2 linked regions of the Anatilimnocola floriformis genome follow. The protein of the gene in region 1 interacts with the protein of each later gene in a pairwise test. Links are inferred from orthologs where the notes say so. Each region holds a gene or a part of one and is shown in the gene's direction. Other genes may lie near its edges.

The links.
Region 2: the proteins of hemL (region 1) and M9Q49_RS29540 interact in binary tests that used the Escherichia coli proteins (3 or more experiments, as listed by UniProt). The link is inferred for Anatilimnocola floriformis from one-to-one orthologs.

The regions. Positions count from the first base shown.
Region 1 is NZ_JAMLFW010000001.1:4,150,133-4,160,383, reverse strand. Bases 4,996-7,812 are described here. They hold hemL (glutamate-1-semialdehyde 2,1-aminomutase), read left to right. Parts: upstream 4,996-5,667; coding sequence 5,668-6,957; downstream 6,958-7,812. Other genes in these bases: M9Q49_RS15965 (Mrp/NBP35 family ATP-binding protein), read left to right, coding at 7,739-7,812; M9Q49_RS15970 (hypothetical protein), read left to right, coding at 7,244-7,711; M9Q49_RS15975 (hypothetical protein), read left to right, coding at 6,962-7,201; M9Q49_RS15985 (DUF1549 domain-containing protein), read right to left, coding at 4,996-5,467. Also shown: M9Q49_RS16000 (PhoH family protein), read left to right, coding at 1-1,202; M9Q49_RS15995 (WD40 repeat domain-containing protein), read right to left, coding at 1,338-2,330; M9Q49_RS15990 (DUF1501 domain-containing protein), read right to left, coding at 2,481-3,767; more of M9Q49_RS15985, read right to left, coding at 3,839-4,995; more of M9Q49_RS15965, read left to right, coding at 7,813-8,821; M9Q49_RS15960 (DUF1592 domain-containing protein), read left to right, coding at 8,927-10,251. UniProt on the Escherichia coli protein: Aminomutase that catalyzes the transfer of the amine group on carbon 2 of glutamate 1-semialdehyde to the adjacent carbon 1 to form 5-aminolevulinate.
Region 2 is NZ_JAMLFW010000002.1:1,204,557-1,214,771, forward strand. Bases 2,471-5,251 are described here. They hold M9Q49_RS29540 (FadR/GntR family transcriptional regulator), read left to right. Parts: upstream 2,471-3,373; coding sequence 3,374-4,129; downstream 4,130-5,251. Other genes in these bases: M9Q49_RS29535 (DUF1553 domain-containing protein), read right to left, coding at 2,471-3,240; M9Q49_RS29545 (DUF1559 domain-containing protein), read left to right, coding at 4,217-5,251. In the rest of the region: M9Q49_RS29530 (DUF1501 domain-containing protein), read right to left, coding at 1-133; more of M9Q49_RS29535, read right to left, coding at 235-2,470; more of M9Q49_RS29545, read left to right, coding at 5,252-5,290; M9Q49_RS29550 (hypothetical protein), read left to right, coding at 5,364-5,771; M9Q49_RS29555 (GlsB/YeaQ/YmgE family stress response membrane protein), read right to left, coding at 5,778-6,020; mqnC (cyclic dehypoxanthinyl futalosine synthase), read right to left, coding at 6,053-7,186; M9Q49_RS29565 (menaquinone biosynthetic enzyme MqnA/MqnD family protein), read right to left, coding at 7,183-7,977; M9Q49_RS29570 (Hsp70 family protein), read right to left, coding at 8,163-9,959; M9Q49_RS29575 (DUF2760 domain-containing protein), read right to left, coding at 10,007-10,215. UniProt on the Escherichia coli protein: Transcriptional activator of the glcDEFGB operon which is associated with glycolate utilization, and encodes malate synthase G and the genes needed for glycolate oxidase activity. Also negatively regulates the transcription of its own gene.

The DNA.
Region 1 (10,251 bases):
AACGTGGCAACGAAGCCATCAACTTCCAAGCCCGCGACTTTCTTCGCTCGATCGACGAGCTGACTGGCGACAATCTGCTCACTGCCCAGGGGACTTCGCTTGGCCCCGGCCTCGGTACGATTCGCGTCATCCTGGGGAGCGAAATCGATCCACGTGTCAAAGCTGCCTTTGCCGCCGATACGCCCGATCATCGCATTTTGAACTGCGCCCTGCTGCTGCAAAAACGCGAGCCGAATCGCCGAGTGATTTTGGTGACGAAGGACACCAACTTGCGGATGAAGGCCAAGGGCTTGGATCTGCTGGCGCAAGATTACACGACCGACAAGGTCGAGAGCTTTGACAAGCTTTACACAGGCAAGCGGGTGATCGAAGACGCGCCGAGCGAAGTGATTTCGCAGTTCTACAACGAGCGCGGGCTTGTGCCGCTCGAGAGCGTGCCGCAAATCACGCATCCGCTGCCGAACGAGAATTTCATCCTCCGCAATGGCAGCAAAAGCGTGCTCTGTACTTATCGCCATGCCGATCAAATGCTGGTGCGCGTCGAAAAGCTCAACACCTACGGCATCGTGCCGCGCAACGCGGAGCAGGCCTTTGCCCTGCGGATGCTGACTGACGATAGTATCAAACTTGTCACGCTCGCCGGCACGGCGGGAACCGGCAAGACGCTACTCGCACTCGCTGCCGCTCTAGAATGTCGGCAAAAGTATCGGCAGATCCTACTCGCCCGCCCAGTCGTGCCGCTGAGCAATCGCGACCTCGGCTTTTTACCCGGCGACGTCGACGCCAAGCTCGATCCGTATATGCAACCGCTGTATGACAATCTCACGGTCATCCGGCACCAGTTCAACGATCAGGACGCCGCTGCTCAGCGCATCAACGAAATGCGTGAAAGCGAAAAACTGCTCGTCACGCCGCTGGCTTACATTCGTGGCCGCAGCCTGCAGCGAATTTTCTTCATCATCGATGAAGCTCAGAACCTCACGCCGCACGAAGTGAAAACCATCATCACGCGGGCCGGCGAAGGAACCAAGATCGTCCTCACTGGCGACATCCGGCAAATCGATCAGCCGTACCTCGATGCTTTGTCAAACGGCCTGAGCTATCTCATCCACCGCATGATGGGCCAGCCGATCTACGGCCATGTGACGCTAGAAAAAGGCGAGCGCTCGGCGCTGGCCGATCTGGCGAGTGAACTCTTGTAGGCGCAGTCACTCCGTGACTCGCAACACGTTTTTTGGCAATTGCAGTGAGAATCTGAAATAGAAAGGATGGAGGGTGAGTTACAGTTCTCGCCTCCCGCAGCTATCCACCTGTTGCGAGTCACGGAGTGACTTCGCCTACGATAGTTCCCACACCCCGACTCTGCCGTGCCCACAAGCAAACAGCTTGTCGGCCGTTTCGTTCAGCACGCAAGCGTGAACGTGCATCGGGGACTTCTCGCTCTTCGTGACTTTTTTCGCTTCAAGATCATAAATCTGGATCAAGCCGCCGTTGTCGCCGCCGACGCCGATGAACCATTTGCTATCCGGGCCGAAGGCGAAGAACTCGACGAGCCCTTTGGCGTCGCCGAGGAACTCGTGCAGTTTTTCGCCCTTCTGCCAGGCAAAGGCTTCGACGCGCGAGGGGCCGTCGAGATGATCGATATTGCCGATGTGGCCTATGCCGCCGACGACGATGGTTTCGCCGTTCGGTGAAAACGCCACGCTCCGCGCGCCGCCGATCGAGTGAATCCGCTGCTTGGGATCCCAGGTATAAAGCCCCGGCGCTTGCAACGTTTGTACTTTGCTGCCGGTGCTCGCCTCCCACACGCAGACCTGGCCGACGCGATCGGCAGTCGCCAAATGCTGGCCGTTCGGCGAGTAAGCGACGGTGTACAGCATCGAAGGAAAGTTGTTTGGCGTGAGTGTCTCGTGGCCCTTCAGCTCATGCACGAGCTTGCCCGATTCGACTTCCCAAACGCGGCAGACCATGTCATCGGCCACACTCGCGCACTGATTGCCGTCCGGCGAAACAGCAAGCTTGCGGATCCAGCGCGCGTGAGCGTTGTCGACGGTGCGAATGACTCCGCCGTTCGTGATGTTCCGCCAAATCAATTTGCAGTCGTAACCGCCGGACACCAATGTCTCGCCTGCCAGCGCAAGCCCCGTCACATACGGGCCATGGCCTTCCCAGGACTTGAATTCCGGCTTCTCAGCGGCGAGGTCGATGTCGTAGACCTTGCCATCCGACGCGCCGAGAAACAATCGGCTGGAATCCTTGACGCGGGCCAGCGACAGGAAGACTTCCTTGCTGCCCATATCTTTCGCGAGTTTGAGTTTTTCGGGTGGCATCTGAATTCTCTGTCTGCTGCTACTGGTTCCCTCTCCTCGGTACTCCGGGGAGAGGGGTAGGGTGAGGGGTTGAAGCTGGTGCCGACGTCATCTGCCGTATCAGCCCCTCACCCCGGCCCTCTCCCCAGAATACAGGGGCGAGGGAGCTTTTTAGGAAAGAACTTCCGCGACGTGCTTGGTCCCCGGATCGGTCAACGGAATCGGCCGAGCGCCGATGTGGTAATCCTTGCGATGGTCGATGCCGACGGCGCGATAGATCGTGGCGAAGAGCTCGGCGGCGCCGATCTTGCCATCCTTCACTTCCCGGCCGTCGTCATCGCTCGCGCCGTAAACGCTGCCGGCTTTCACGCCGCAGCCGGAGAGGGAACTGCTCCATGCGCTCGCGAAGTGATCACGACCGAGGCTGCTGTTGATCGACGGCGTACGGCCGAATTCGCTCAGGGTGACGACGAGCGTATTTTCAAGCAAGCCCCGCTCGCTCAAATCGTCGAGCAGGGCGCTCATCACATTGTCGAGCTCGGTCACGAGTTCCAGATGCGTTTCGAAATTCTGGCCGTGGCTGTCCCACCAGGCTCGCGAGATTTTGACAAACGGCACGCCGGCTTCGACCAAGCGGCGAGCGACTAGGCACTGTTCGCCGAAGAGCGTCGGGCCGTACTTGTCGCGAATACTTTGCGGCTCTTTCGAAATATCGAAGAGCTGCTCGCTGGCCATGAGTCCGCGGACTCGAGCGTAGGATTCGTTGTGGCTGCCGAGCGATGCCGATTGCCGGCCGGCCGCGAAACGCTTGCTCAGCAGGTCGCGCAGCTCGCCACGCTGCTGATGATCGAGGTCGCTGATCTCGTCGAGCTTCCGCAGGTTCGGCGGCACGTTCCCTTCGGTGAGGAACATCGCGTTGTACCGCGCGCCGAGAAAACCAGACTGGCTCACCGCGCTGCCGCGGCCCTCGGTGGCCGTGTAAAAGCTGACGTAGTCAGGAACCTGGCTGTCGACGCGGCCCAACTCGCGAGCAAGCACGGCGCCGAGGTCGGGATACTTCACCGTCGGTTCGTCGCGTCGGCCGAGATGCATCAAGCGAGCGGCGCCGCCGTGATCAGCATTTTTCGTATCGAGCGAGCGAATGATCGTCGTGTACTTCGACAGCCGCGTGGCCATCTTCGGCATGAGCTCGCTGATCTCAACGCCGGGGACCGATGTCTTGATCGCCCGAAACGGCCCGCCCGTCGAGCGGCCCGGCTTGGGATCAAAGGTCTCCAACTGACTCGCACCGCCAGCGAGCCACAACAGAATCACCCGCTTCCCTTGCTGCTTCAATTCGCTGGCAAGGACGGGATTCTGCAGCACATTCAGTCCGGTCATATCGGCAGCAACCGCAGCTCCGGCGGCAGATGCGCCGAGGAAACCGCGACGGCTCCACGATCCACTATTTTCCGACATGGCAGACTCCATTTCAGTTTGAAGTTTGTAGTTAGGTTGCCAACTTCAAACTCTGAACTTCAAACCTATTCTTAGTAATTGAACCGGCATTCACTGCTGGTCAGCAGGGCCCACACCATCTGCTGCAACGCTTGTTCGCGGCGGTCGGCGCGGGCTTTCAAATATTGCTCAAGGGACTGCAGCTCTTCATCGGCTGGCGCCCGGCCGAAGATATTCCAAACCGCCGTGGTCGCGGCTTCTTTGTCGTCGGCGATGTCTTTCAACTTGCCGAGCAACGTGCCGCCGTCGATCCGCAGCAGTTCCTGGCTGGTTCGGCTGGCATTGCTGAACGACAGCGCTTCGTCGATGCTGACCTGAAAATCCGGGCCGGGGAGTTCGAGCTTTTCGGTGAAACTGCGGCCCGCACTTTCGAGCCCCTGCATCTTGTTGTCGAGGGCATCGCCGGCAAGTTCGGCTGCATATTGATCGGGATTGACCATCGCCACTTTGAGCGTGGTGCCGTATTGCCACGGCGTGAGCGGGCGGACTAAACCGAGAGCGAAGAGTTCGTCGCTCGGGCGTTTGGCCGCCGATTCCCAGCGGCTGCTGCGGGCGTAAGTGTCGCTCAGCAAAATGCCGCGGGTCAGGCGGGCGAGGTCGTAGTTGTGCGTCTGCAGATCGCGGGCGAGCCAGCTGAGCAATTCCGGATGGCTTGCCGGATTTTCGGAATGCATCTGATCGACAGGCATGACCAGGCCGCGGCCGAGCAAGCGATTCCAAACGTGATTGACGATCGAGCGCGTGAGGAACGAATTGGCTTCGGGCGAAAGAGCGATTTCGACGAGCTTGGCACGACGGCTGTATTCCGGCGGCGACGGCGCCTTCTTATCCTTCTTCAGCTTTTCGAGCTGCTCCTTTTCTTCCTTCTTGGCTTTGTCGTCGGGCTCTTTGTTTTCTGGTTCGTCAAACACCTGGCCGGTGAGGAACATCAGCTTGGCTTGTTTGCTTTCGCCGGCGGTCGTTTTGAAATCGACCTGGCCATACGACTTCTCTCCCATCATTTCGCCGTTCTCGAAACTGCGGACGAAGAACGACTTCATGCCGAAGTAATGGTCCTGTTTCCAATCGGCAACCAGCGGATGGTCGTGACATTGGGCACAACTCACGTTCACGCCGAAGAGGAGCGAGCTGGCTTCGGCGGTCAGCTTGTCGTGATCCTTGAGTCGGGCTTTGACGAAGTTGATGGCCCCTTTTTGTTCTTCATCTTTCTCCTGGCCGACGAGCAACTCGCGGAAGATCCGATCCCAGCTGCGATTCTCGCGAAAGGCTTCGGTCAGGTAACTGCGGAGCGAAGCGTTCGTACCATTCATCAGCAGGGCGTTGAACGCGGCAGCTTGTTCGCGAGCGAAAGCCGGTGAAGCCATGAGTCGTTCGACCAATTCGCGGCGCTTGGCGGGGTCGTTGTTTTGCTGGTAGGCCTTCACTTCGGCGGCGGTCGGCGGCCGGCCGTGCATATCGAGCAGCGTGCGGCGCAACAGGTTGGCATCGTCGGCGAGAGGCGCCGGTTCGACGCTCAGCGCCTTTTGGCGGGCAGTGATGTAATGATCGACGGCAGCTTCGATCGTGGCATCGGCCGGGAGCAATTCTTCGGCGTGCAGCAAATTCGCCAGCGCACAGCCGAAAACGAACAAAGCCAGCAGTGGTCGCTGCCAAAAAAGCATCGGTTGCTCCTCATTCGCGGCGGGAGTGGCGAACGGCCTTAGGTGGGAAATATGCGGCGGGAGGGAAGCGTTCATTCTCAGCGACGCGTCACGGTGATGCAAGCTGATTTGCGGCGAACCTCGCCACCTTCAAGTGCCGCCCCAAATCGGCGAAACTGTATCCTTCCTTCCGCATTCAGCCTTCTAACTTCTGCCCTCCCATGCAACGCCCTAAATCACATGCGATTTTCTCCCGCGCCAAGGAACTCATGCCTGGCGGCGTGAACAGTCCTGCGCGGGCCTTTGGCGGCGTCGGCGGTGAGCCGGTGGTTTTTGAGCGGGCGGCCGGCGCGTACTTGTTCGACGTCGATGGCAATCAATACATCGACTACATCGGTTCCTGGGGACCGATGATTCTCGGCCATCAGCATCCGCAAGTCGTCGCTGCCGTGCGCGAAGCGATTGAGAAAGCGTTCAGTTTCGGTGCGCCATCGCCGGGCGAGAACGAACTGTGCGAACTCATCTGCCAACTCGTACCGTCGATCGAAATGGTTCGCCTGGTGAGCAGCGGCACCGAAGCGACGATGAGCGCCATCCGTCTAGCCCGCGGCTACACGGGCCGCGATCGAATCATCAAGTTTGCTGGGAACTACCACGGCCATGTCGATAGCCTGCTCGTCGCTGCGGGAAGCTCGGCAGCGACACTCGGCGTGCCGAACTCGCCCGGTGTGACGGCTGGCACAACGCAAGACACAATTGTCTGCCGATACAACGATGTGGCCAATCTGGAAGAAGTTTTCACCGAGCACGGTTCGACGATTGCGGGTGTCATCTTCGAGCCGATTGTCGGGAATATGGGAACCGTCGTTCCCACACCGGACTTTTTGCAGACGCTGCGCGAACTAACTTGGAAGCACGGCGCGCTGCTGATTTGTGATGAAGTGATGACGGGCTTTCGCGTCTCGGCCGGCGGCGCGCAGCAACTACTCGACATCACGCCCGATATCACCACGCTGGGCAAAATTGTCGGCGGCGGCATGCCGATTGGCGCGTACGGCGGCCGCAAGGAGATCATGGAACACATTCTGCCGGCAGGCAAAGTTTTCCAGGCTGGCACGCTCAGCGGCAATCCGGTCGCAACCGCCGCGGGCATTGCCACATTGAAACTTCTGCGTGATCAGCCGCCCTATGAAAAACTCGATCAACTCGGCAAGCTGCTGGGCGATGGCTTGCTCGCCGCCGCCCACGAGGCCAAAATTCCCGCCACGCTGACCCGCGTCGGCAGCATGCTCACGCTGTTTTTCAACGACATGCAGCCGACCGATTGGGACGGCGCAAGCAAGAGCGATACCACCCGCTTTGCCCGCTACTTCTGGGGCTTGCTCAACCGCGGCGTGTACATGCCCTGCAGCCAATACGAAGCACTCTTTGTTTCTGCGGCCCATACCGAGGCGGATATTCAGCAGACAATCGACACGGCGAAGGAAGTGCTGGCGGGATTCGGGGCATAAGGCGATGACTGAATCCGAAGTGACCCAAGCTGCCCAGGCTTTAATTGAGAGTGGCTTGGCAAGAAGCAATGCAGTTGACGACTGGACTTATCAACTTGCTGCGCCTCGCCGTGATCGGCACCGACCACACGAATGGAATGTCGTTGTGCAGTGGTTCAACGAGAGCGGTAATCCGCTAGATGGTCCGGAAATCGTAATTGTCAACGATGATACCCGCAAAGCACGGCACTTCGGAGATGAATAGTGCCCGTTGTGAAAAACGCCCTTGCTTTCTACGATTAACCGCATGCCTCCCCGCCTGATTATCTGCGAACGCACGCCGCGCTGGCTCGCCGCGTGGCGGCGTGCGCTGCCGGCGGCAAGTTGGAATTGGCTGACTTCGGCGCTGTCGCTGACTCAATGCGAACAATTGCTGCGAGAACATCCGGGCTCGGTCGCCGCCGTGAGTGTTTCGGCAGAGAACTTCGCAGTTGCTCTCGCCACGCTCCATCGCTGGCAGAATGAATTGCCGCAAGTACGAACGCTCGCACTTTGTAGCGCAGATATCAGCCGCCAACCAACGGCAGTCGCGCTGCTGCAGGAAGCCGGTGTGCTGTTGGCTATTGACCGGACTCAACAATTGCCTGCCGCGGCTCGTCTCGTTCGCCGACATTTGCGCCGGCAGGCAGCGATTCAACTGCCGCTGCCTGACGCTGTTTGGCAACGTTTGCCTTGGCCGCGCCTGGCTCTAAATGCTTCACCTGTAATCAACTAACTGTTCGGATTTGTTTAGGAAAATCGGATGACTGATGTATCGCTGGCGGCCGTCGAAAAAGTGCTTGCCGAATTCAAAGACCCTGAAACCGGACGAAGCGTGACGCAAACGCAGCAAGTGCATGACATAAATCTAGCCGGCGAAAAACTGTCGCTTACGTTGGCCCTCACCACGCATTCGGCACCAATCAAGAACGAAATTCGCGATCGCCTGGCTGAATTGCTGCGCCGCCGCTTTCCGTCGCTCTACGATATCGAAATCAAACTCGCCACGCACGATCGCGCTCCAGTGAAGATCGGCCAGATCGGCCTGACTTGCAAAAGCGTGATTGCTGTCGGCTCGGGCAAAGGCGGCGTTGGCAAAAGCACGGTTGCTTCGACGATCGCGCTCGGCTTGAAGCGGGCTGGATGCAAAGTAGGCCTGATGGATGCCGACGTCTACGGCCCGAGTATTCCGCAACTCCTCGGCCTGGCTTCCGCCGACAAACCCGGCGTTACCAACGGCAAGATTCAGCCGGTGCAATTTCAAGGAATGCCCGTCATGTCGATGGGCTTTCTCGTGCCGCCCGGCGAAGCCGTCGTGTGGCGCGGGCCGATGCTGCACGGAGCCATCACACAGTTCCTTCGCGACACCGCTTGGGGTGATCTCGATTATTTGATCATCGACATGCCGCCCGGCACCGGCGACATCGCACTTACGCTCTCGCAAATGCTGCCGCTCAGCGGCGCGGTCGTCGTTTGCACGCCGCAGCAGGTCGCTCTGATCGACGCGGTGAAAGCGATCGCCATGTTCCGCAAAGTGAATATCCCGCTCCTCGGCATGGTCGAGAACATGAGCGGTTTCATCTGCCCCGACACCGGCAAACGGTACGACATATTCGGCAGCGGCGGTGCTCGTCGCGCAGCCGAAGAATTGAAAGTGCCGTTCCTCGGCGAAGTGCCGCTGAACATGCAGATTCGCATTAACGGCGACGAAGGGCTGACCCTCGGCAACTTCGACGATCCGATCGTTGGGCCGTATTTGGAAAAGATCGTCGCCACCATGGTCCGTAACATTGCCGACAGCACCATGGCCAAACCGCCGGGCATGTCGCTGCCGATGCTGGGTTAAGCTCGCCACGCGCCGCTAGCTGGGCTAAACTCTAGGCTTGATAGATTCCCGTGGGAGTGCCGGCTGCTGCCGGCGCTCCAGGCAGCTAACTCTGGGTTCGGCCTGATGCGCGCGATCGTTTACTCCTGCCTGTTCTTGGCCACGATTTGCTCGCCGGCGCTCGCCGAGCCCGCGCCGGATTTTCTGCAGCAGTTTCTTAAGTCGCACTGCGTGGCCTGTCACGGGCCTGAGAAGCAGGAAGGGAAACTGCGGCTCGACACGCTATCGACCGATTTCACGCAAGGCGATGCCGCCCGGCAGTGGATTGAAGTGATGGATCAGCTGAATCGGGGCGAAATGCCGCCGGACGAACGGCCTCGGCCTGCTGCTGCCGCGCAGCAAGAAGTGGTGAAGTGGATCGCTGCCGAACTGCGTGCCGCGGAACGAAAGTCGCGCAGTAGCGGCGGCCGCGTCGTACTACGGCGAATGAATCGCACCGAGTACGCGAATACCATTCGCGATTTGCTCGCTATCAACTTTCTCCCTGGCGAAAGCCCGCTCGATTTTCTGCCGCCCGACGGCCGAGCCGATGGCTTTGATAAAGGCTCGTCGGCGCTGCTGCTCGATCCATCGCTCCTCGACAAGTATTACGAAGTAGCTCAGCGAATCGCGGCCCAAGCCATCGTCAGCGGGCCGCCGGAGTTTGCTACGTATCGCAACCGCTTTGAGCTCGAAGACACTGCCAAGCGGGCTTCGATTCGCTACATGTGTGCTCAGCCGGGCTTTCAATGCCGCGAGCACGATGTCGTCGTTATGGAAGGTGGCACGCGGTCGTTCGATGACTTGATTTATCCCGGCACCAAGGTGAATGGCAGCCGCGGCCGGCGGATTCCCATCAAAGGAATGTATGCGGTTCGCGTGCGCGCTGCCGCCGATCGGGCCGGCAAGGACGAACCGGTCACGATGCAGGTCATCCGCGAAGGTGGCGGCGAAGGCGTGCTGCTCGAGACTGTTGTCGATGCTCCTGAAAGCGATCCGAAGGTCTACGAAGTGATCATGCCGCTCGGCATCGATGGCGGCGAGTTCTCAGTCCGCATCGGCAAGCCGACGCGTTTCCGCGGCTACAGCCAAGCCTATGGTCACATGGAACGAGCGATCGAAAAAGCAGGCAACGAGCAGAACTTCGCCGAGATCATGCGGATCCGCGGCCGGATGCTGGCCGAAGGAATTGTTTCTGGCAGCATGCCCAACCCTGACGTGCTCGATCTGACGAAGGTCCCCAAGCTGTTTATTGATTGGATCGAAATCGAAGGGCCGCTGTACGAACAATGGCCGCCGAAGAGTCACGAGATCGTGCTCGGTCACGAGCCAGACGCGGCGCAAGATATCGCGCGAGTGCGAACGGTTTTTACAAACTTTCTCCCTCGCGCGTTCCGCCGCCCAGTGACTGC
Region 2 (10,215 bases), on another replicon or contig:
CGCGTTTGGCTTTGGGAGGATGATGAAGTACAGCCTTTTCTGCAGCGGACCCGTCATTCGCGAGTAGCCCAGCGAGCGCGATGCTGCCGACACCTTGGCCGAGGTTTTGGAGAAAGTCGCGGCGGGATTGCATGGTTCGCACTGTGTAGGGTGGGCCCCTGTGTACTCACGAGGCCCACCATGTTCGGCAAGTGATGGTGGGCCTCGCGGAGTACCGCTCGACCCACCCTACGATTAATCAACAAACGCAAACTCGTTCAGGTTGAGAGCAGCTCGACACGCATTCGCTAGTCCGTGCTCGCGGATGAAGACGGCGAACATTTTCTGCTCGGAGAGTGTCGGTTCTCGCGAAACGGCGAGCCGGAAGATCAAGCGCACTTGTTCGTTCGGTTCGCTCGTCGCTTTGGAAATGCGTTCCGCAAAATGGTTACTCATCGTCACCATGAAACCGTTATTGAGGAGCGCGAGCGCTTGCAGCGCGGAGAGGGATTCGTTGCGTTTGTCGACTCGCATCGAGGGATCGGCGCAGTCGAGCGTCGTCATGAAGGGCTGCGGTTGCGAGCGGACGATGAAGCGATAGATGCTGCGGCGGTGCGATTTCGGATCGTTCGGGTCGTGCAGATGATATTCGTAGTGGGGCGAGTGGGCGGGCTGATCGATGATGAAATCTTGAAAGCTCGGGCCACCCATTTTGGCGTCAAGCTTGCCAGCGACTTGCAGCGCGGCGTCGCGGATCGACTCGGCTTCGAGCTTGCGGCGGTTCATACGCCAGAGATAAATATTGCCGGCGTCGGTTTTGCGAGGATCATTCTTCAAAGTGGTAAGCGTCGCTGCATCGGGCTCCGATTGCTGCTGATACGTACTGCTGGTGACGATCAGTCGATGAAGGTCTTTGAGCGATTGGCGGCCATCGCGAAACTCGACCGCGAGCCAATCGAGCAGTTCGGGATGCGACGGCAGTTGGCCCATGCGGCCGAAGTCGTTCGGCGTATCGACGATGGCCCGGCCGATGTGATATTGCCAGACGCGATTGACGATGCTTCGCCAGGTGAGCGGATTCCGCTTGTCGGCGAGCCAGTGGGCGAGGGCAGCGCGGCGGTCGCCTTCCGTGTGATCGGCGGCGAGCGAAAACTCACCGGGCCAATTCGGCAAGCAACTGAGTGCGGCGGGCGTGACTTCTTCACGCGGATTTTTCACGTCGCCGCGATGCAGGACAAAGATCTTCCGCGGCTCACCTTGTTTGCCGCCAGTACCCGCAAAGTTGCCACTGCCGGAGTGAACAGTGCCGGCGTAGACGACATTCGGCGGCGTGAGCTTGGCGAGTTCGACAGCGGCGGCGTCGAGTTTTCGTTGATTCTCTTCGCTGGCGTTTTGCGTTTCTGCGGGAATGATGCGCGCGAGCAGCTCCTGCCGTTGCTCTACAAGCTCGTCGAGCTTCTTGCCGTTATTACTTTCTTGAGCACCAGGATAGATACCATCGACGAGATTGGTCTGCCGCCAACGAGGACCGGCTTCGATGGAATCGAGCGCCGTGACCTTCGCGCCGGCGGCGATGTTTTTGCCCGCAGCATCGAAGACCTGCAGTTCGGCGAGGGCGAGCATGTAGTCATTCTGCCGCAGCGCGAGCTTTGTTGCCGTGAAGCGAATGTAGCGGGCGCGCTTGGATGCGAACTTAACCGTCTGCGGAGTTGTGCCCGGATTGGCGAGGTCGTTTGCTGTTTGATCGACGAGCACCTTGCTGGTTTTGAAAGTGGCATCGTCGCTGCCTTCGATGCGAAAGCGCACAGGAAAACCGAAGCCGGCGCCGATCTGATTGAAGTTGTCGTAGCAACCGACGTACGTCAGCGCGGCAATCTCGCGCGATTCGCCCAGATCGATTTGCACCCACTTTTCCGTGTCCGCTTTGGGAGCGAGTTGGCTGTGATAGCCGTACTCGGGGCGCAGGCCGGTCGGCGCGGTTTGACGCGCAGCGGCGATGGCCTGATCGAGTGCGGTGAGCTCCGCGCCGCCAAGTTGCTTGATTTTAGCATCGAGCGTTTTCTTCGCTTCGGTCAGTTCACGTTGCTCCCTTTCGAGCGCAGCGTAACGATCCATCACAGCAGGATCGGCGTGATACTTTCGATCAGCGCGATCGACGGCGGCGAAGACGGCTTGGAGGCGGTAGTAATCGACTTGCTTGATCGGATCGAACTTGTGGTTGTGACATTGAGCGCAGCCGATCGTGAGACTGTTGAACGTGCCGATGGCGTTGCTCACCATGTCGTCGCGATCGAGATGCCGGGCGACCTTGCCATCGAGCTTGGTCTCCGGCACTTCAGCATGGCCGATGAAATCCCAGGGCCCGGCCGAGATGAAGCCGAGGGCTTCGATGCCGTCGATGGTGTTCGGGTAAAGAACATCGCCGGCGAGTTGCTCCTCGAGGAAGCGGACGTAGGGCTTGTCCTGATTCAGGGCCCGAATGACGTAGTCGCGATACGGCCAGGCATTGCGGCGGGGTTGATCTTTGTCGTAGCCGTGCGTCTCGCCGAAGTGAACGACGTCGAGCCAATGGCGGGCCCAACGTTCGCCGTAGTGAGGCGATTCGAGCAGCCGATTGACGAGTTTTTCGTAGGCTTGCGGATCAGGATCGCGGACAAAAGCATCGGCTTCTTCGGGCGACGGCGGCAGGCCGATCAGATCGAAATACAACCGGCGAATAAGCGCACGGCGATCGGCTTGCGGCGACGGCGCAAAACCCTGCTCACGCAACTTGGCGAGGATGAAAGCGTCGATTGGATTTTTAGTCCACGCGCGATCTACGGCCGTTAGTTGCGGCGGTTCAGGACGAGCCAGCGTTCGCAGCGACCACCAATTGTTATCGGCGAGGCTGCGGTCTTCGAGTTTTCGTTCGGCGGGCCAAGGTGCACCGGCAGCGATCCAACGACTGATGGCGGCGACTTCATCGGCCGTCAGCTTGGACCCTTTCTTCGGCATGGCTGGTTTGTCGCCGCTGACCATATCGAGCAACATGCTGGCCGCTGGTTTGCCCGCTTCGATTGCGACGCCGCTTTCGCCACCCGCGAGCAGGTCGGCCCGCGACTGCAGCGACAGGCCACCCTTCTTTTCATCGGCCTGGTGACACTCGACGCAGCGGCGCTCGAAGATCGCAGCCACGGCGGGAAAGGTCGTGTCGGCGGCTTGCACTTGCGTCACCGTCAGCAGCAGCAAGCAGACTCGTTGAAATGTCGTGATCGAGACCATTCTTCGCCCTCGGCAACTTATCATACAAGTTGAAAGGTACGCGAACACGCTTGCTATGTCAATATTTCGGCTGAAGCGATGCCTCACACCGCAAGTTGACCTGGATCGCCGCTACTTATACGATAAGTTGATTATGCCCACCCGAACTACCAAACGCCGCCAGACCACCGCCGCCAAAACTCGCACGCGAGGAGTTCTGGCCGGTTCCAATCGCGTCGAAGAAGTCGTGGTGCGCCTGCGCGAGCAGATCGTCAGCGGCAAGCTGACGGCCAATGACTCGCTGCCGTCCGAAGGAGATCTGGCAACCACGTATCGCGTCTCGCGCACGGTCATTCGCGAAGCGATGCGGATTCTCTGCACCCAGGGACTCGTCGAGATTTCGCAGGGTCGTCGGCCGCGCGTGAAAGGGGCCGATCCGCAGGCGGCGATTGTTAGTCTCGATGCGTTATTGAGTCGCGGCAGCGGCTCGCTGCAACATCTGACCGAGGTTCGCCTGCCGCTCGAGGTGGAAATCGCCGGTCTCGCCGCGGAACGAGCGACGGCAGAGCAGCTGCAAGCGCTCGCACAAACCAACGATCAATTGGCCAGCGCCAATTCGCTGGAAGAATGCATCGAAGCCGATATCGCCTTTCACCGGGCACTAGCAGCGGCCACGAACAATCCGCTGTTTGTGCTGCTGCTGGAAACGGTCGCGCAATTGCTGCGTGAATCCCGCCGCCGCACGCTCACGCAGTCGGGCACGCAACTGGCTTGGGAGGAGCATGTGAAGATCTATCAAACGGTCGCCCAGCACGACCCGGCTGCGGCCCGCGAAGCCATGCGCCAGCACATGCGGTTGATCAAGCGGGACCTGGCGGGCTTGGCCCAAAGTGGGGTTAGTGAAAAATGACAAAAATTTGCATTAATCTCGTTGAAAGTGACGTCCGAGGCTAAGATATTGAAGCCTTGCTCTCACTCCTCTTGTCAGGCTGCTCTCATGTTCCAACTCAAAAATCGCTGCAGACTTGGGTTTACTCTCGTCGAATTGCTGGTGGTCATTGCCATCATTGGCGTGCTGGTGGCGTTGCTATTGCCGGCAGTACAAGCCGCGCGCGAATCGGCGCGACGGTCGCAATGCTCGAACAACATGAAACAGTTGGGGCTCTCTGCCCATAATTTCGCCGATGTGAATAACTCGCGGTTGCCGCCGTTCGTGCAAATCATCAACCCGCCGACACCTTCTCAAACCGACACTCTAAGCGCCTATCGCACACCTGGCTTTGGGCCCAATTGGGTCGTGCTGATGCTGCCGTATTTCGAACAGCGGGCTCTATATGAACAAAATGCGACGGGCATCAATAACTTCGTTGCCAGCGCCGGCACGGATCAATCGTGGCGGAATGTGCGCCTGGAGCAAGGAACGACTACGGCCATCAAGCTTAAAAACATGATTTGCCCAACCGACCTGAACAGCGTGAAGCCCTTCTCGTTGAATGGCGGCAGTTGGGGTCGCGGCAACTATGGCGCAAATGGCGGACCAAGCTGGCTGTCGTTCGCGGTGGATGGAACTTCGCAGGCGACTTCATTCGGCGGCGGCTGCTTCGGCATTAATAAGAGCCCGACATTGACCGAAATCAGCAACGCTGACGGTACCGCAAACACCATCATGATTCACGAGATCCGACAGGGTCTTACCGACAACGACCGTCGCGGCGTGTGGGCGATGGGCGTGGGGGGCTCGAGCGTCACGGGTGCGTTTTCCCAAGGAGATGCGACCGTTCCGAATGACACCCTTGAGTATTCCGACGACATTGAAAACTGCAACGACGTGCGAACCTCGCTGGGCGTAGGCAATTCCGGTCTCGGCAAACTTCGCATGGGTTGCTCGAACGACAACTTGCCCAACAACTGGCCCAACTGGCAGGCTCAATCACGCAGCTTGCACCCGGGCGGCATTCAAGCTTGTTTTGGTGACGGCGGTGTTCGCTTCATCAGCAACACGATTGCCCAAACCACTTGGCAGGCCATTTGCGGCCGTAACGATGGCGAAATAGTAACGACCAGTTATTAATTTCACGTCCGCTGCATTTCCAAGAAAACAATTTCGTTTTCTTCCGAGTCTAGGTTCTGAGAAAGCTCTTTTGATGCCCTCGCAGATTTCGATTCAACATGCCGCTTCTTGGTTGCTCGGCGTTGTCTGTTTGCTTTCGCTGACTGGCTGCAGCGAAAAGCTGGTGACGGTCAAAGGAAAAGTGTTGAATAATCAGCAGCCCCTGCCGCTTAGTCCGACGGGCTCGGTTCAGGTGACGTTGATTCCCGATGTCCCGCCAGGCTCGCCCTATACAACTTATCCGGGCCGCGCCGACGCCACCGGTAGCTTCGCCATCGAAGAGAAGGTGAAGCCGGGCAAATATCGAGTGGCCGTGGAACACAATGATCCACTGCCGGGCACCGACAAGCTGATGGGTAAGTTCTCGCCCGCAAATACAAAGATCGTTCGCGAAATCGTCGACGAAAAAACGCCGCTGTCGATTGATCTGTCGATGCCCTAAGCGAAACTAGGCACGCTTGATCAGCCGCAAGATCGCAATAAAGATCACCGCGCCCACGGTCGCCGTGATCAGGCTGCCGAGCAAGCCGCCGGCGGCGATGCCGATGAGGCGGAAGAACCAGCCGCCCACAATTGCGCCGATGATGCCGAGCAGCAAGTCACCCAGGAGGCCATAGCCGCCTCCCTTCATAATGACTCCGGCTAGCCAACCCGCGACGATGCCGATGATGATGAACCAGAGAATATCCATGGCAGGTGGACCTCGTTGAAAAGTGCTTTGGGCTAACTGGCTAGTTGCACCAGCGGCAGCGGCTTTGGTTTGCGATTGGCGGCGACCGCGCGGGCTTCGTGATCGAGCGAGAGGAGTTCGTAATGCACGTTGCGTTGACGCGGCGTGTAGCCGAGCTCGGTGATCGAGTCGCGAATTTGATCGAGCGTCAGGAAGTGAACAGTGCCGGCTTCGGCGACGACGTTTTCTTCGATCATCAGGCTGCCCATGTCGTTCGCGCCGAAGAGGAGCGCGAGCTGCCCGATCTTCATTCCCTGCGTGACCCAACTGCTTTGAATGTTGGGGAAGTTGTCGAGATAGAGACGGCTGACGGCTTGGGTCTTGAGATATTCGAACGAACCGGCTGGCGGAATGTGGGCCATGTCGGTGTGATCGGGCTGGAAGGTCCAGCAGATAAACGCCGTGAAGCCGTGCGTTTCGTCTTGCAGCTGGCGGAGGCGTTCGAGATGTTCGATGCGCTCGGCGAGCGTTTCGATGTGGCCGAACATCATCGTCGCGCTGCCACGGCCGCCGAGCTCGTGCCAGACGCGCATCACGTTCAGCCAATCGTCGGTCATCACCTTGCCGCGCGTCATCGCGCCGCGAACACGATCGACGAGGATCTCGCCACCACCGCCCGGCAAGCTGCCGAGGCCGGCTGCTTTCAAGCGTTCGAGCACGGTACGCAGCGGCAGCTTGTTCACTTTGGTGAAGTGATAGATTTCCGGCGGGCTGAAGGCATGCGGATTGATCTGCGGGAAGTTGCTACGAATGTCGTGTAGCAGCTCTTCGTACCACTCCAGTTTGTAGTCGGGATGCAGGCCGCCTTGCATCAGGATTTGATCGCCGCCGAGCTCGGCAGTCTCGCGAACTTTTTGCAGCAGCTCCGCCCGATCGAGCACATAGCCTTCGGGCGATTTCGGTTTGCGATAGAACGCGCAGAAATCGCAGACGGCAGTGCAGATGTTGGTGTAGTTGATATTCCGATCGATGTTGTACGTGCGGATCGGCTCGGGATGGAGACGACGCGTCACGGCATCAGCAGCACGGCCGATGGCAGCGAGGTCGTTCGATTGCAGCAGCGCGAGGCCTTCTTCCGGAGTGATCCGCTGGCCGGCGACTGCTTTGCTGAGAATAGTGTCGATCATGTGAGGGTCGGAATGGAGTCGGGCAACTTGATGCCGGCTGGAGCCAGGTCGAGGCCGACGGCGTGTTGATAATAAAGTCGCAGGCCGGCGAGCTCGCGCGGGCCCAGCGTGAAATGCAAGTTATCGCGCAAGTAGCGCAGGCATTGATCGTAACTCAGTTCGTACCGCGATGCTTCGGCCCGCGCGATCTGCGTGAGATGAGCGACGCCCTGATCGCGAGCGGCAGAAAGTTTCGCGGCGAGCTCGGCGGTATCGATGCCAGGCCGGGCAACCCACATCGCGAAGACGAACGGCAGTTCGGCCCAGCGGCACCAAACATCGCCGAGGTCCCAAATTTCGACAAACTCCGACGCGGGCGGATGCATCGCCCGATCGCCGATGACGAGGATCGCGTCGGCAGGAGATTCTTCCCAAGGAGACCCGATCGGCAACGGCAGCAACTGCGGAGTTACTTCGTGGCGTTCCTTCAGCAGGATTTGAATGAGGGCGGCGCTCGTGCGTGAGCCTTCGTCGAGGGCCAGCGTTTTGATTTCGGCAATCGGCTTGCGGGCGAAGAGCTTCACGCTGAAGACGGGGCCGCGGCAGCCGATGCAGGCGTCGGAGATGATCGTGTAGGCAGGGTTCTGGAAGAACTCGACCGAGGGTATCAAGGCAACATCGAGCTCGCCGGCGGCCAGCCGATCGGCGAGACGACTGGGGAGGTCGAAAATGAGATCGATACCATCTCCGGACGCTGGCAGGTTGTAGACCAGCGGTTTGGTGTTCAAGTAGGAGACGGCGCCGACTTTCATGATCGAGAATTCCTTAGCCTTTACCACTGAGTAACCTAACTGACTAACCGTTAATCGCTTGGTGAGTTAACTCGCTGCTCGACCCCTCACCCCAGCCCTCTCCCCGCAGCGGGGCGAGGGAGCTTACGAATGCTGCGCATTCTCCTAATTTTCGTGCCCTTTTCTCTCGCCTCTCGCCTCGTCCCTCACTCCGCATCTTTCCGCACGCTGAATTCCAACTTCCACCGCTGCGGTTCTGCCGCGGGGCGGGTGCTGGCGCACCAGAGTTCGAAGACGCCGAGCTCGGTGATGTCGGATTGGAAGCGGACGGGGACGTAATCTTCGGTGGTGGCTTCGTCTTTGGAAAGGGTGACTTCCATCGAGTCGGTTTCAGCTAGCTCGTTGTCGTCCCACGAATTGAGCAGGTCGCCCGGCTTGTCGTTTTTGCGGGTCGGCGAGCTGAAAAAGCGGAAGTCCGCCGGTTCGCCGACGACGAGGCCGATTTCGCCCGAGGGAACGTCGACGCTGGTCCCTTCTTCCATGCCGAAGGGGACGACGCACAGGGCCCGCAACGGCCGGGGTGCGCCGGGAATCGCCAGGCCGGCCGTTTCGATGCCGACGTAATACGAGCGGGCAGTGCCGCCGCGGATTCGCACGCCGCCGTGGAGCTTGGCCCAGCCGTAGTAAGCAGCGCCGCGAGCGACGCTGTGATCAAGGTCTTGTTCGCCGGTGAGGATCTTGGCGGGGCGATCGGGAGCCCACTGGGCGAGAACATCCATCAGCCGATCGCGGAAGGGCGCCGCTTTGAAGACACCGCCGTTGAAGAGAACATGCGTCGGCTGGACTGCGTTGCCGTTTTCGCCGTGGGCGGAAAGGAACGCCGCGAGATGCCGAGTGACGGCGGTATCGGATTCAAACGGCAGGCCGATTTCTTGAAAGCCCGATTGGCGACGGCGGGCTGGTTTTTCCGTGAGGGCGACTTTTGGGAAGAAGCCTTCCAGGAGTAAATCAGCGGCAGCAGCACGTTCGACATCAACGGTGATCGTGCCGCCGATCAACTTACTGCCGCGACCGAGCACGCTGATCGGGTGCTTCTTCGGCCCTTCTTCCGGCAGCAGTGTTTCCTTTGCAGTGCGGCAGGAGTGCCAGAGGGAAACGGACTGCCAGGGATCGAGCTTCGTCCCCTTTTCGCCGAACTTGCCGGCGACGTAGTGGGCCAGCGCGAGATCCATGTTGTCGCCGCCAACTAGCAAGTGATCGCCGACGGCGATTCGGCGCAGCATCAGTTCGCCGCGCTCTTCGGCTACGCCGACGAGGGTCAAGTCGGTGGTGCCGCCGCCGACGTCGCAGACCAGCAGCGTTTCGCCGACTTTCACCGTCTTTCGCCATTTGTCGCCCATGCTCGTGAGCCAGGCATAAACGGCGGCTTGTGGTTCTTCGAGCAGGACGAGCGCCTGTGGCAAACCGGCGGCGAGGGCGGCTTCGCGAGTCAGTTCGCGGGCGGCAGCATCGAACGATGCGGGCACCGTGAGCACGACATGCTGACTGGCGAGCGGGGCGTTGGGGAAGGCATTTTCCCATGCCGAGCGGAGGTGTTCGAGGTATTTCTTCGTCGCCGTAACGGGCGAGACCTTGGCGACTTCGGCGGGAGCGTTCCAGGGGAGGATCGGTTGGTGGCGATCGACCCGGCTGTGGCAGAGCCAGCTTTTGGCCGCGGTCACGGTTCGCTGCGGGGCATCGGCAGCCTGGCGGCGGGCCATTTCTCCGGCGACCTGCGTTTGACCGGCTTGCCAGGGGAGATCGAGGGTTCCGCCGGCGGCTTCCTGATCGGGAGCCAGGTAGAGGAACGACGGCAAGGAGGTCCGGTTTTCGAGCGTTCCCGGTGCGGTGAGCTGGGGAATCTCCAGCAGTTCCACCTGCGGCTTTTCGGCGTTGATCGGGGCGTAGGCGATGACGCTGTTGGTCGTGCCGAGATCGATACCGACTACATATTGGGCGGACATATTGTTATTAGCTCAAATTCGGGAAGCAGACAGGCTGGAAGCCTATCCTACGGGCACTCCACTTCGGCGGGTGCGACGACCAAAGCGGAATTTTGCGAGCCGGTCCAAGCCGGCAGGTTCACAGTGGTAGCTTCCCAGCCGGCGTGGGTCAGGTTGCCACGGAACGGGCCGTTGCCCGTAACGTTGCCGACGAGGCGGAAGCGAGCTGGATCGTAACCAGCTGGGACGTCGGCCTTTTCCCCTTCTGCCCCGTTCG